DNA from 2 places in the Janthinobacterium sp. GW822-FHT07H11 genome. Region 1 is predicted to be linked to the other one. Evidence: predicted binding sites of a transcription regulator. Region 1 holds the regulator's gene; the other holds the start of a gene.

Region 1 (7,116 bases):
AGCGCGAACGCCTGTCGGCCATCGAACAGCTGGGCCACGTGATCGACACGTCGGAACTGAGCGCCAACAAGCTGCGCGCCTGGATCAAGGATATGGTGGCGTCCGAACGCGCGCCGCTGACCCTGTTCTTCGAATCGTTCGCCTTCAAGCTGGGCGTGCCGCTCGACGCGGATTTCGTCTTCGATGTGCGGGCCTTGCCGAACCCGTATTACGACCTGGCCCTGCGCCCGCTCGACGGGCGCGACGCCCCCGTGATCGCCTTCCTCGACGCGCAGCCAAGCGCGCTGGAATTGCTGGCCGACATACGCATGTTCATCGAAAAATGGTTGCCCTCCTTTAAATCCGACAACCGCAGCTACCTGACCGTGGCGCTCGGCTGCACGGGCGGCCAGCACCGCTCCGTTTACATGGCGGAACGGCTGGCACACTATTTCGGCCCCAACGAGCGCGTCGTGCTGCGCCACCGCGAACGCGCCTAAAACCTTGTCAGTCCAGGTGGCGCAGCGGATGCGTTGCCGCAGGCCAGACGGGCGCAAAGAAGCGCGCCACCATGGCCGCATCGACCTCGTCCAGGCGGGCAGGGTTCCAGCGCGGTGCATTGTCCTTGTCGACCACCAGCGCGCGCACGCCCTCGAGCACCTCGCCATGCGTGAAATTGTGGCGCACCATCGTGCGCTCCATGCGCAGGCAATCGGCCACGCCCAGGTGGGCACCGCGCTGCAGCAATTCCATTGTCACGCACATCATCAAGGGCGAACGCAGGCGCATGGCCGCCAGTGCCTTGGCCGCGAACGCGCTGTCGTCCTGCGCCAGCGAGGCCATGATGGCGGCCACGGAGCCGGCGCTGAAGTGGCGCTCCAGCGCCACGCGCGCCGTGGCCAGGGGAGAAGCGCCCGCCTGGCCCTGGCATGGCGCCGCCAGCGCCTTGACGGCCACCGGCAAGCCTTCGCCCGGCGTCGAGTCGAACAGCGCCAGCAGCGCCCCCATCTGCGCCTCGGGCAGGTACACATCGGCCAGCCCCGTGTACAGGGCATCGGCCGCGCCGATCGTCAGCCCCGTCAAGCCCAGGTACAGGCCCAGCCGGCCCGGCAGGCGGGACAGGAAATAACTGCCGCCCACGTCGGGGAACAGGCCGATATTGACTTCCGGCATGGCCATGCGCGTGCGGTCCGTGACGATGCGCAAGCGGTTGCCGGGGCCTGCCTGGGCCACGCCCATGCCGCCGCCCATCACGACGCCATCCATCACGGCAATATACGGTTTCGGATAGAAATGAATTAAATGATTTAAAGCATATTCTTCTGTAAAGAAATCTTCCAGCAGCGCGCTGCCACCCTGCGGCGTGGCCAGGCCCGCGTCGTAAAAGAAACGGATGTCGCCACCGGCGCACAGGGCTTTTTCGCTGCTCGATCGTATCACCACGGCGTCCACCTGCGGGTCGTCGCGCCAGGCCAGCAGGGCGGCGCTCAGGGCACGCACCATCTCCAGCGACAGCGAATTCAAGGCTTTCGGGCGGTCGAGCACGATATGGCCCGTGCGGTGGCGGATGGAGGTCTGGACGAAGTCGCTCATGGCAGAAGGGAAAGAAGTGAGGATGGCGCATTCTAGCGCTTTCACCATGGGCATTGCGTTCCGCAGGACGCAAAAAAGGGCGCAATCTGCGCCCTTAGTTGATCACAACTGGGGGAAGCCGGTGGCCTTAGACGGCGACGACGGCGTCTTCCTCTGAGTTGTCTGGCAGATGCTTGATCGCCTCTTTACCGTGCCCTTGCACTTTGGTTTTGTATTTCATCACTTGCCTGTCGAGCTTGTCGATCAGGGTATCGATTGCGGCATACAAGTCGTGTGCCAGGCTTTCCACATAGACGGTCTTGCCACTCAGACGCAGGTTGACTTCGGCCTTTTGACGTTTTTCTTTCTCTTTGAGGTTATCCACGGTCAGAATCACGGCGATATCGATGACTTGATCGAAATGACGTTTCACGCGTTCCAGCTTCGTTTGTACGTATTCACGGATGGCTGGTGTCACTTCGAGATGATGTCCGCTGATGGTGAGATTCATACACACTCCTAAAGATGATCGGGTTCGTGCGGTGTCCATCGATTCCGGCCCGCAGAGGAACCGAAAAAACTACAAGCACTTACGCAGACTCACTGGCGGAATTTTCAACGCTTCCCGGTATTTGGCAACAGTACGTCGCGCAATCACCATGCCTTGTTCCCCCAGCATGTCCGCAATCTTACTGTCGGATAAAGGATTTTTAGGGTCTTCTGCTCCTGTCAGTTGCACGATCAATGCCCGTATCGCCGTCGACGATGCTTCACCCCCCGCTTCGGTGGCGACGTGGCTACCAAAGAAATATTTCAACTCAAACATGCCATGCGGGGTCAGCATGTACTTTTGGGTTGTTACCCGCGAGATAGTACTCTCGTGTAAACCCAGTGTATCAGCTATTTCACGGAGCACAAGGGGGCGCATGGCAACGGCGCCATGCGAGAAAAAGTTCTTTTGTCTTTCTACTATCGCCTGCGCCACGCGCAGGATGGTGTCGAAGCGCTGGCGCATGTTCTTGATCAGCCACTTGGCTTCCTGCAACTGCGCGCCCATGGCGCCTTCGCCCTTGCCCTGTTTCAATAAATTGGCGTACATGGCGTTCACGCGCAGGCGCGGCATGACGTCGTTGTTCAGGGTGACCTGCCAGCCATTGCGCGCCCGTTTGACGACCACGTCGGGCACCACGTAGTCGGACACGTCGGAAGCGAACACGGCGCCCGGATGCGGGTTGCACAGGCGGATCACCGTCTGCGCCTCGCGCAAGTCTTCCTCGTCGCAATCGAGGGCCTTTTTCAGCTTGTTGAAATCGCGCTGGGCAAACCAGGCCAGGTGCTTTTCCACGATGACGAGGGCCATGCGCCGCGTCACCAGGGCGACGTGCGGCAAGCGCTTGATCTGCAGCGCCAGGCATTCGGATGCATTGCGCGCGCCCACGCCCGGCGGATCGAAACTTTGCAGCAGCGACAGGGCCGTGCGCAGCTCGTCGGCGTCGATTTCCAGCTCTTCCGGCAGGCGCGCCAGGATGTCGTCGAGCGACTCTTCCAGGTAGCCGTTGTCATCGAGCGCGTCGATGATCAGCTCGACCAGCGCGCGGTCGCGCAACTCGAGCACCGTCACGCGCATCTGCTCCATCAGGTGCTCGCGCAGGGTGCAGTGATGGGCTTCCAGCTGCGGGCGCGCATCTTCGTCGTCGGGCGCCTTGCCCCGGCTCGCCTCGCTCCAGTCGCTGTCGCCGCCATCCATGGCGGGCGGGCTGTCGGCGCCGTCGCCGTCGAAGGTTTCCGCTTCGGCCGGCGCCGCAGGCGCTTCCTGGCCCGGCGGCTGGGGCGGCGCTTCGGCCGGCGCGGCCGTGGAGCTCAAGGCGCCGTCGGACAACAGGCGCAGCGAACGGTCGAGCGGATCGTCGAGGCGTTCGAGCAAGGGATTATCCGTCAGCAATTGCTCTAGTTCCTGGTGCAATTCCAGGGTCGATAATTGCAGCAGGCGTATCGATTGCTGCAACTGCGGCGTCAGTGCCAGATGCTGCGAAGTGCGCAGCTGCAATGATTGTTTCATTGGCTCACATGCGGAAATGTTCGCCCAGATAGACCCGGCGTACCGACTCGTTCGCGATGATGTCGTCGGGGCGTCCCGACGCCAGCACCGAGCCCTGGTTGATGATGTAGGCGCGGTCGCAAATACCGAGCGTCTCGCGCACATTATGATCGGTGATCAGCACGCCGATATTGCGCTCTTTCAAGAAACGCACGATGCGCTGGATCTCGATCACGGCGATCGGATCGACGCCGGCAAACGGCTCGTCGAGCAGCACGAAACGCGGATCGGTGGCCAGCGCGCGGGCGATTTCCACGCGGCGGCGCTCGCCGCCCGACAGGGACAGCGCCTGGTTTTCGCGCAGTTTTTCAATCTGCAAGTCGGCCAGCAATTTATCCAGGCGCTCCTCGATCTCGGCCTTCTTCAGGGGGCGGCCTTCGACGGTCTGGATTTCCAGCACGGCGCGGATATTGTCCTCCACCGTCAGCTTGCGGAACACGGACGCTTCCTGCGGCAGGTAGGACAGGCCCATCTGCGCGCGGCGGTGGATCGGCAGGCTGGAAATATCCACGCCGCTGATATCGATGCTGCCGCCGTCCGATGGCACCAGGCCGACGATCATGTAGAACGAGGTGGTCTTGCCGGCGCCGTTGGGGCCCAGCAGGCCCACCACTTCGCCGCATTCGACCTGCAGCGACACGTCATGCACGACTTGCCGCTTGCCATAGGTTTTCTGCAGCCCGCGAACGATCAAGGTGCTGCCGCAACGTGTATTTTCCATTATTTCTTTCCTGGCGCGGGAGCGGCAGGCGCTTTCTCCGCCGGTGCCTTGTTCTTCGGCTGGATCACCATGCGCACGCTGCCGGCGCCCGGGGTGCTGGTGCCGCTGTCGCTATTTTCCATCGTGAAGACTTCCTTGCGGCTGTCATACGAGATGAAGGCGCCATTGGCCACGTCGGTGGGCTTGCTGCCCTCCAGGCGCGTCAGCTTGGCCTTGGAAAACAGTTTCACCACTTCCGTCTTGTTATCGTATTCCACGCGCTCCGCCTCGCCTTCCACCCACAGGTCGCCGGCGCCATCGCGCTTCTGGCGGAAGGTGGCCAGCTTGCCCGGATCGGCCCAGAAGGTAATGAACTGATAACCCTGCGGATCTTCCGTGATCAGGGCGCGGCCCGCCTTCATGGTCAGGGTCCCCTTGACCAGCACCACGTCGCCCGTCAAGGTGCGCGTCTGCTTGACGTCATCGACCTGGCCGCGCTGGGCCGTAATGACGGCTTCCTTTTCGGAATCGGCTTTCTCGGCATGCGCGCTGCCCATCACGGCCAGCGAAAATAGGGTCAACAGCAAGATGTTCTTCATATTAGGGTTCCTTGTTTGCATTCTGTCATTTGGCCGCAGCGCTCTTGCGCGGCTTGGGCGGATAGACGATGCGCAGCGCCTGCTGCACTTCCACCACGCCCGTGGCATTATTGGCGGCCATGCCCACGCCCGTGATGCGCGAGGCCCCCATCAGCAGATCGACGGGCACGTCCGTGACCATGCGCTCCTCATCGGGAAATACCGTCAGCGCCTCCGTCTTGAGCGTCATGTTTTGCGCCTTCGGGCTGGCGACGCGGTCGATCACGACCTTGCGGTGCAATTGCAGCCGGGTATTGCCCTGGTCGATATGCGCCAGTTCCGCGTTCATGTTCATCGGCGGCATGTCGGGCGTCAGCTTGCGCACGAAGGGCTGGTCGATATCGGAGGAATCATCGGCCGGATAGTGCGTGAGCTTGGTACCGGACACGATATAGCTGGGCTTGCCCGTCAAGTCCATGCGCACCAGGCTGAAATTGGTGACGAAATAGTCGGGCTCGTCCAGATGCTTGCTGGCATTGATATCCTGGCTATTCTTGTTCATCACTTCGAGCAGCCAGAAGCTGCCCAACGCGAACACGATCGCGCCCAGCACGGTAAAAATCATGCGCCAGCGATGGGCGCCTCCTGGCTTACGCATATTGCTTCACTCTTTCAAATGTCGCTGGTGGCAAGGCTCGCGCCCTACTCCAGGAACGGCGCCATGACGCGCGCATAGTTATCCTGGGCACGCAGCAGGAATTCGCAGATCTCGCGCACCGCGCCGCGTCCGCCGCCAGCCTGGGTCACGTGGTGCGCCAGGCCCTGCACTTCCGGGCGCCCGCCCGGCACGCTGACGGCAAAGCCGACGCGCTTGAGGATGGGCGCGTCGATGACATCGTCGCCGATGTAGCCGCATTGTTCTTCCGTCAAGCCCGTCAGCGCCAGCAATTCGCGAAACGGGGTCAGCTTGTCATGCCCGCCCTGGTGCACATGGGTAATGCCCAGGTCCTGCGCGCGGCGCGCCGTGATGGGCGAGCGGCGCGCGCTGATGATGGCCGTCTGCACGCCCGATTCCTGCAGCAGCTTGATGCCCAGGCCATCATACACATTAAACGTTTTCATCATCTCGCCGTCCGGGCCGAAATGCAGGCTGCCGTCGGTCAGCACGCCGTCGACGTCAAAGATCATCAGTTTGACCTTGGCCGCGCGTGCCAGGTTGTCCGCCACGCTGTCCATCAGATCACCTTCGCTTGCGTCAGATCATGGATATGCAGCGCGCCGACCAGCTTGCCGTCGGCATCGACCACCAGCATCTGGTTGATGCGGAACTGCTCCATCACGGCCACGGCGTCGACGGCCAGGCGTTCGGGCGCGATGCTGCGCGGCTGCGCATGCATGACGTCGCGGATCGCCACTTGCGTGAAGTCCTGCACGCGCTCGAACATGCGGCGCAAGTCGCCATCGGTAAACACGCCCACGGGGCGCTGGTCCGCATCGACGACGGCCGTCATGCCCATGCCCTTTTTCGTCATTTCTTCCAGCGCCTGCAGCAGGGAAGCGTCCACGGGCACCTTGGGCACCCGTTCGCCGCTGCGCATGACGTCATGCACATGCGTGAGCAGGCGCCGGCCCAGGGCGCCGCCCGGGTGCGAGCGGGCGAAATCTTCTTCCTTGAAGCCGCGCAAGTCGAGCAAGGCCACGGCCAGGGCGTCGCCCAGGGCCAGGGTGACGGTGGTGCTGGCCGTCGGCGCCAGGTTCAGCGGACAGGCTTCTTTCTCAACAGAAATATCCAGGTGCACATCGGCCAGCTGCGCCAGGCTGGAATGCGGCTTGCCCGTCATGGCGATCAGCACGCCGCCCATGCGCTTGACGACCGGCATGATGGCCATCAGTTCCGATGACTCGCCCGAGTACGATATGGCAATGAAAGCATCATCCGAGGTGACCATGCCCAGGTCGCCATGGGCCGCTTCGGCCGGATGCACGAACATAGCCGGCGTGCCGGTGGAAGCGAGGGTGGCGGCAATCTTGCGCGCGATATGGCCGGACTTGCCGATGCCGGAGACGACGACTCTCCCCTTGCATTGCAGCAACATCGCCACGGCGCGGCCGACGCTGTCGTCCGTGGCCAGGCGCGCGTGCAGCGCAACGATGGCGTCGGACTCGATCTGCAAGGTGGTGCGCGCCAG
Region 2 (7,116 bases), 480 kb from region 1:
GCGCGAGCTGGTCGATGTCGTGCATATCCTGAAGCAGGTCGTTTGCGTCAAAGGTTAATAGAGAGAAAATACAGATGATAGAAATTGATGGAGCGCAAGGTGAAGGCGGCGGACAGATATTGCGCTCGGCGCTGAGCCTGTCGATGATCACGGGCCAGCCATTCCGGCTGATTAACATTCGCGCGGGGCGGGACACGCCCGGCTTGCTGCGCCAGCATCTGCTGGCCGTGCAGGCGGCGGCCGCCATTTGCGGGGCGCGCACGACACCGGTGGCGCTGCGCGCAGCCAGCCTGGAATTCGTGCCTGGCCCCATACGCGGCGGCGATTACCGCTTTGCCATCGGCAGCGCCGGCAGCTGCACCCTGGTATTGCAAACCCTGCTGCCAGCCTTGCTGCATGCGGATGGGCCATCCACCGTGCGCATCAGCGGCGGCACGCACAATGCCATGGCGCCGCCCGTGCATTTCCTGCAGCGCGCGTATGGCCGTATCCTGGAACAGATGGGCGCCGAGGTAGAGATGACGCAGCAGCGCTACGGCTTTCATCCCGCGGGCGGTGGCGAGGTGCAGGCCAGCGTGCAACCGTGCCAGCGCTTGCGGCCCATTTCATTGCTGCAGCGCGGCGAGCGGAAGGCCGGGTATGCGGAAAGCATGGTGGCGGGCGTGCATGTGAACGTGGCGCAGCGCGAGCTCGAGCGCGTCGCCGAGGGCATGGGCTGGAGCGGCAAGCAGTTGCGCCTCGTCGGCTTGCCGGCGGACCAGGGACCTGGCAATGTCCTGTTGCTGACATTGGAGCATGAGCATGTGACGGAAGTGTTTACTTCTTTCGGCGAAAAGCACTTGCTGGCCGAATCCGTGGCCAAGCGCCTGCTGAACGAGGTACGCGCCTATCTCAAGTCGGACGCGGCCGTGGGTGAACACCTGGCGGACCAGCTTCTGCTGCCAATGGCGCTGGCCGGCGGCGGTGCTTTCAGCTGCAGCAAGGTGTCGCAGCATGCGTTGACGAATGCCGAGGTGATTTCCAGATTCTTGCCTGTGCGTATCACTTTCGAGCAGCAGGAGAGGCACAGCATTTGCACGCTGGCCGCCGCCTGAGGCGCGCGGTGATACAAACAGGTGTTGCAGCTGTTCCAAATTGATACATGGGCGGCCGGATCAGGGGCATGCAAGCATGGCATGGCATTTGCTCTTCTTGGATATTCACTAAAAAAACCAAGGAGACCAGCATGACCTATTCCATCCGTACCCTGCTCGGCGTGGCCGCCGCCGGCGCCGTTGCCCTCACTTCCCTGCTGACCTTGCCGCAAGCTTATGCGCACGGCAATGTCACGCCGCAAGGCGTCGACACCACGGGCTTGCCCAAGGTGGGTGACAAGTGGCTCGAACAAAACCCGTATCGGGGCAACAAGCTGGCCCTGACGGTGGGCACCTCGGCCTACAACCAGAACTGCGCGCGCTGCCACGGCATCGAAGCCATCTCGGGCGGCATCGCGCCGGACCTGCGCCAGCTGGACCGCGATTGCTTCGGCATCAAGAATGAGACAAAGAAACAGGCCTGCTACAAAGAAACGGACAATTATTTCCTGGCGACCATCCGCCACGGTAAAGTACGCAATGGCGCCGTGTACATGCCGCCGTTCGAGGGCGTGTTCAACCAGGAAGCCATGTGGGCCATCAAGACCTATCTGGAAACCCGCCGCGAGTCTAATTAGGTCGAACTGATAACGAAGGAGTCCCATGCGTTCATTTCAACTCCGGGGCGCGCGCGCGATGCTCTCGCTCGCCTGCCTGGCGCTGTGCGCAGCCGCGCCGGCGCGCGCCGACTGGCAGAAAGTGCAGCAGTCGGGCAGCCTGAAGGTAGCCGTGTATAACGAGTTCGCCCCGTTTTCCGACAAGGGCGCGGGCATCGATATCGACATTGCCGAGGCGCTGGCCAAAAAGCTGGGGCTGAAACTGAGCCTGCTGCCCTTTCCTGCCGGCGAAAACCTCAACGATGACTTGCGCAATATGGTGTGGAAGGGGCATTACCTTGGTTACGGTCCCGCCGACGTGATGTTGCACGTGCCGGTCGACAAGCAATTGATGGCCGACAACAGCAAGGTCGAGATCTTTGCGCCGTATTACGTGGAAACCGTGCGCCTGGCGCGCAGCGCGCAAGCCGTGCCGCAGTTCGACGGCGTCGCTTCGCTGGCCGGCAAGCGCATCGGCGTGGAAAAGGTGTCGATCGCCGCCATGCTGATGCTGGGCGAAGACAATGGCCGATACCGCGACGACGTGCGCATCTTCGACACGGCCGCCGAAGCCTTGCAGCAATTGCAGGCAGGCAAGCTCGACGCCGTGCTGGCGAACCGCTCGGAAATCGAGTCGGTGCTGAAAAGCGACCCTGCCTTCCCCTTGAGCGAAGTGGCATTTTCGCGCCTGCCGCGTGCCGGCTGGGCCGTGGGACTGGCCGTCAGCAAGGAGCAGCTCGACGTGGCCAAGCTGCTGCAGGCAGCCATGAACGAGATGGCAGCCAGCGGGGAGCTAAAAGCCATCTTTGAAAAGTATGGCGTGAAGGAAGCGCGGCCGTAACAGGCCATGTTGGATGATAATAAAGCCCGCGCATTGGAAGATGCGCGGGCTTTTTCATGAGGACGCCTGAAAAATGTTCAGGGCAAGGCGCATTGCCGCAGGCAGTACGAATAGTACGACAAGGCAATGCAACGCGGCCATGGACTTTTTCTCAGGTGTTCTTAAAACGCGTATTGGGCGCTGACGCCCAACAACCAATTGCGTCCCGGCGCCGCTTCATAGTAGCGCTTGTTGCTGTCGCCGACGATGACGGAGCCCACGTAGGTCTTGTCGAAAAGATTGTTCAGGCGGGCAAACTCCTTGAAGCGCCAATTCCCCACGTTTTGTTTGGCGTTGACGCGCGCATTGAACACCGTGTAGCCGGGCGCCGGCTTTTCACTGTTGCTGTCTTCCGCATACACCTGATTGCTGGCCACGCTTTCCAGCGCCGCGCCGAAACGGTCGAGCGTGTCTTTCCAGGCCAGTTCCGCGAACAGGTTGGCGCTGGGCACGCCCGGCAGGCGGCTGCCTTCGCGCACGTTGCCAAACGCCTGGTCATACACGGCGTGCAGGCTGGTCAGCGCCACTTTTGTCGTGAAGCCATACGGCAGGGTCGAGTCCAGCGATACTTCCATGCCCTGGCGCAAGGTTTTACCTGCATTGCGATAGCTGGTGCGTCCGCCGCTGGACTTGTCGACCACCAGTTCGTCGTTGGTCTTGATCTGGAACACAGCCGCGTTCACATGCGTATTGTTGTTGATCCTGGCCTTGATGCCCGCTTCCAGGTTGGTGCTGGTGGCCGGTTTCAGCTGGTAATTGAAGCCGCCGCCCGTACCCGAGTAAAACAGTTCGTTCAGGGTGGGCGCTTCGAAGCCGCGCGCGGCGCTGGCGTAGACGTTGACGTTCGGCGTCAGTTTATACAGCAGGCCCAGCACGGGCGTCGTGTGGCTGTATTCCAGGCTGCCGCTGTCGTTGCCATTGCCGAGGAAGTGGTCGTTGACCGACACTTTCATCTTGCTGTAGCGCAAACCTGCGCTGAGCAGCCATGGCCCGCTTTGCCATTCCATCTGGAGATACGGATCGAGGCTGGAGACGACATCCTGCTCGTCGCGGCGCAGCTTGCCCTTCACGCCAAAGGTATTGCCAATGTAATTCTCATAGCCGGTGCGGTCATCGCTGGAGCGGCCGTAATCGATGCCGATGGTGGTGCTCAGCTTGCCGCCAGCCAGCTGGTTGACGTGCAGCCAGTTGGTGTCGATGCCGTAGAACTGGCGCTGGAAGTCGACCACGCCGCCCGAATGGCTGGCTGGCGCCTGGAAACCCTTGGTGAATGCCTGGTACTGGATCACATCGCGGTTGCCGCCATACACCATTACATGCAGGCGGTCATCGCCGAACGACTGTTCATAGGTGGCGCCGATCTGCTGGTGGTCGATGCTCTTGCGCGTGTTGTAGCGTTCGGCCAGGGTGCGTTTCGGGGTTTGCGTGTCGCTCGCATCGATTTCACCGGCGCGCGGGTCGCGGGCAAACGTGGGCCAGGTGGCGCCCAGCGGATCTTGCGTATTGCCCTGGTGCAGGCTGTTGGCAACGATGGTCAGCTTGCTGTCCGCATTCGGCTTGACCGTGATCTTGCCGAACGCCTGTTCGCGCGTGGCGGCGCTGTGGTCGCGGAAGCCGTCCGTGCGGAAGCGCGAACCGTCGAGCACGTAGCCGATGCCGCCTGCCTGGCCTTGCGCCGACAGGTCCACCTTGCTGGTGCCGAAACTGCCGCCCGTCACGTTCAATTCGACGGATGGGGGATTTTGCCCATCCTTGGAGAACAGCTGGATCACGCCGCCCGAGTGGTTGCCATAGATGGCAGAAAACGGTCCGCGCAGCACTTCGATGCGCTCGGCCGTATCGAGGTTGAAGGTGGCGGCCTGGCCTTGGCCATCGGGCATGCTGGCAGGAATGCCATCGCTGATCAGCTTGACGCCGCGCACGCCGAAGGCCGAGCGGGCGCCGAAGCCACGCGACGAAATCTGCAGGTCTTGCGCATAGTTCTGGCGGTTCTGCACCACCAGGCCGGGCACGGCGGCCAGCGCTTCCGAGGCATTGACGCGGATTTGCCCATCCTGGATGCGGGCGCTGTCGACCACGTCGATCGAGGCCGGCACTTCCTGGCTCGGGTGGGCGATGCGGCTGCCGCTGACGACCACCGTATCCATGAGTTGCCCGGCGGCCAGGTCAGCGGACTCGGCAGCGAAGACATGGGGGGCGAGGGTGGCGCTGCCGGCGACAAACAGGCTGGCGATGGTGTTCAGGCGGAAACGATGCTGCATGCGGATTCTCCAATGTGAATAAAAGCCTGCTTGAGCGCGTGAGCGGCACAGGTCTGCATAGTCTTATCAAGCAATATGCCTGCCATGTCTCCATTGGTGGGCTGAAATTATACGCGTGTCAGTGGCACGGCGTTTGCATACAGCAATTATCAGAGGCGCCGATGCCGCGCGCTTTTCCTGTGTTTTGCCATTGAAAAGGTGATTATGCCCAACTTCTTCCCGCGCTTGCGCCAGGTGTGCTGGCTGTTGCCCGCGCTTGCCAGTACTGCTCTCCAGGCCGCTCCTTTTGCCTATGTCCCCAATGAAAAATCGGGCACCTTGAGCGTGATCGATACGGCCACCGACCAGGTGGTACGCCAGATCGCGGCGGGCAAGCGTCCGCGCGGCATTGCCGCCGATCCCACCGGGCGGCAATTGTTTGTCACGGACGCGGCCAGCAGCGCCTTGCTGCTGATCGATAACGCGGCTGGCACGCCCGTGCGCACGGTGGCGCTGGGCAAGTCACCCGAAGGCGTGAGCGCCTCGCAAGACGGCAGTTACGTCGCCGTGGCCGTCGAGGAAAACAATAGCGTGGCCCTGCTCGATGGCCAGACCGGCGTCGTGCTCGCCGATATCAAGGTAGAGGGGCGCAACCCGGAGCATGCGGTCTTCAGCCCGGACGGGCGCTGGCTGCTGGTCAGCGCCGAAGAGGCCGAGCAAGTCGATGTCATTGATGTCGCGCAACGCCGCCAGGTGGCGTCCATCGCCGTGGGACTGCGTCCGCGCGGTATCGGTTTCAGTCCGGACTCCGGCCGTGCCTATGTGGCGTGCGAACTGGTCAATGCCGTCTACGTCATCGACATGGCCGCGCGCAAGGCCGTCGCCACCATTCCTGCAGGCAAGAATGCGAATGGCATCGTCGTCCATCCCGGCGGCAAGCAAGTGTATGTATCGAATGGCACGGACGGCACGGTGATGGTGATCGATACGGCCAGCAACCAAGTGACGGCCACTATTGCCGTCGGCAAGCGTCCGTGGAACATGGCCATCACGCCGGACGGGAGCAAGCTGTACGTGGCCAATGGCCGTTCGAACAGCGTTTCCGTCATCGATACGGCCACTGCGCGCAAGGTGGCTGATATTACCGTTGGTGAATTGCCGTGGGGCGTGGTGATTCGGTAGCGGAACAGGAACAGGTGTTCCAGTCTGGTACACCTGTTCCATTGTGCAGCGGCGCAGGGGCGCAGCAGCAGGGCTGGCACGGATTGGAACAGGACGCCGCCGCCCTGTTCAAAACGCAAACAGGTGGCCGTGCCCGGGACTCAGGGGCATGCATGCTGAAAACAGCGCCGATTCAGGCGCTTCCCCCTTGCATCAGGGGTAAAACGCGCTAATTTTGTAGGCAGGCGGCGAGCTGGCACGGCATTTGCGGAAGACTCCGTGTACTTACCCCATCTGTACCAGGACGTTTGATTTTAATTACAGCACTTCCATTCTAATTAACCCGATAGAGGACGACATGAATCTCGCAGACATCAGCAAACTGGGCGTAGCCAATCCCTTCAAACAACGCTATGACAATTACATCGGCGGCAAATTCGTTGCCCCAGTAAAAGGTGAATACTTTCCCAACATCACGCCGATCACGGGCTTGCCGTTTTGCGAAATCGCCCGTTCCACGACGGAAGACGTCGAGCTGGCGCTGGACGCCGCGCATGCCGCCAAGGATGCCTGGGGCAAGACTTCGCCTGCCGAGCGCGCCAATATCCTGAACCGCATCGCCGACCGCATCGAACAGAACCTGAGCCTGATCGCCACGGCGGAAACCATCGACAACGGCAAGCCCATCCGCGAAACGATGAATGCCGACATTCCGCTGGCCATCGACCATTTCCGTTACTTTGCCGGCTGCATCCGTGCGCAGGAAGGTTCCGTCGCGCAAATCGACTCGGAAACCTATGCCTATCACTACCATGAGCCGCTGGGCGTCGTGGGCCAGATCATTCCGTGGAATTTCCCTATCCTGATGGCCGTGTGGAAACTGGCGCCAGCCCTGGCCGCCGGCAATTGCGTGGTCCTGAAACCGGCCGAGCAAACCCCCGCTTCCATCATGGTGTTGATCGAGCTGATCGGCGACCTGTTGCCGCCAGGCGTGCTGAACATCATCAACGGTTTCGGCCTGGAAGCGGGCAAGCCGCTGGCCTCGAGCAAGCGCATCGCCAAGATCGCTTTCACGGGCGAAACGGGCACGGGCCGCCTGATCATGG

What was found. Region 1 encodes sigma-54, which starts transcription at its own class of promoters, with help from an activator protein. Its sites were predicted from a motif close to TGGCANGNAANCTGCTTT; they were not measured.
Region 2: pedF (cytochrome c-550 PedF) is a predicted target of sigma-54. The motif match lies at 1,172-1,189, and genes of this name have one in related genera.

What each region holds. Positions count from the first base shown of each region.
Region 1 is NZ_CM179507.1:899,655-906,770, reverse strand. Features, by position in the region: gene rapZ (RNase adapter RapZ) at 1-479, shown strand, start outside; gene AC3RCJ_RS04015 (enoyl-CoA hydratase/isomerase family protein) at 487-1,572, opposite strand; gene hpf (ribosome hibernation-promoting factor, HPF/YfiA family) at 1,700-2,062, opposite strand; gene AC3RCJ_RS04005 (RNA polymerase factor sigma-54) at 2,132-3,610, opposite strand; gene lptB (LPS export ABC transporter ATP-binding protein) at 3,615-4,370, opposite strand; gene lptA (lipopolysaccharide transport periplasmic protein LptA) at 4,370-4,948, opposite strand; gene lptC (LPS export ABC transporter periplasmic protein LptC) at 4,974-5,585, opposite strand; gene AC3RCJ_RS03985 (KdsC family phosphatase) at 5,630-6,163, opposite strand; gene AC3RCJ_RS03980 (KpsF/GutQ family sugar-phosphate isomerase) at 6,163-7,116, opposite strand, start outside.
Region 2 is NZ_CM179507.1:1,381,666-1,388,781, forward strand. Features, by position in the region: gene AC3RCJ_RS06190 (RtcB family protein) at 1-58, shown strand, start outside; gene rtcA (RNA 3'-terminal phosphate cyclase) at 75-1,094, shown strand; gene pedF (cytochrome c-550 PedF) at 1,226-1,711, shown strand; gene AC3RCJ_RS06205 (substrate-binding periplasmic protein) at 1,737-2,570, shown strand; gene AC3RCJ_RS06210 (TonB-dependent receptor family protein) at 2,732-4,870, opposite strand; gene AC3RCJ_RS06215 (beta-propeller fold lactonase family protein) at 5,075-6,031, shown strand; gene adh (aldehyde dehydrogenase) at 6,369-7,116, shown strand, end outside.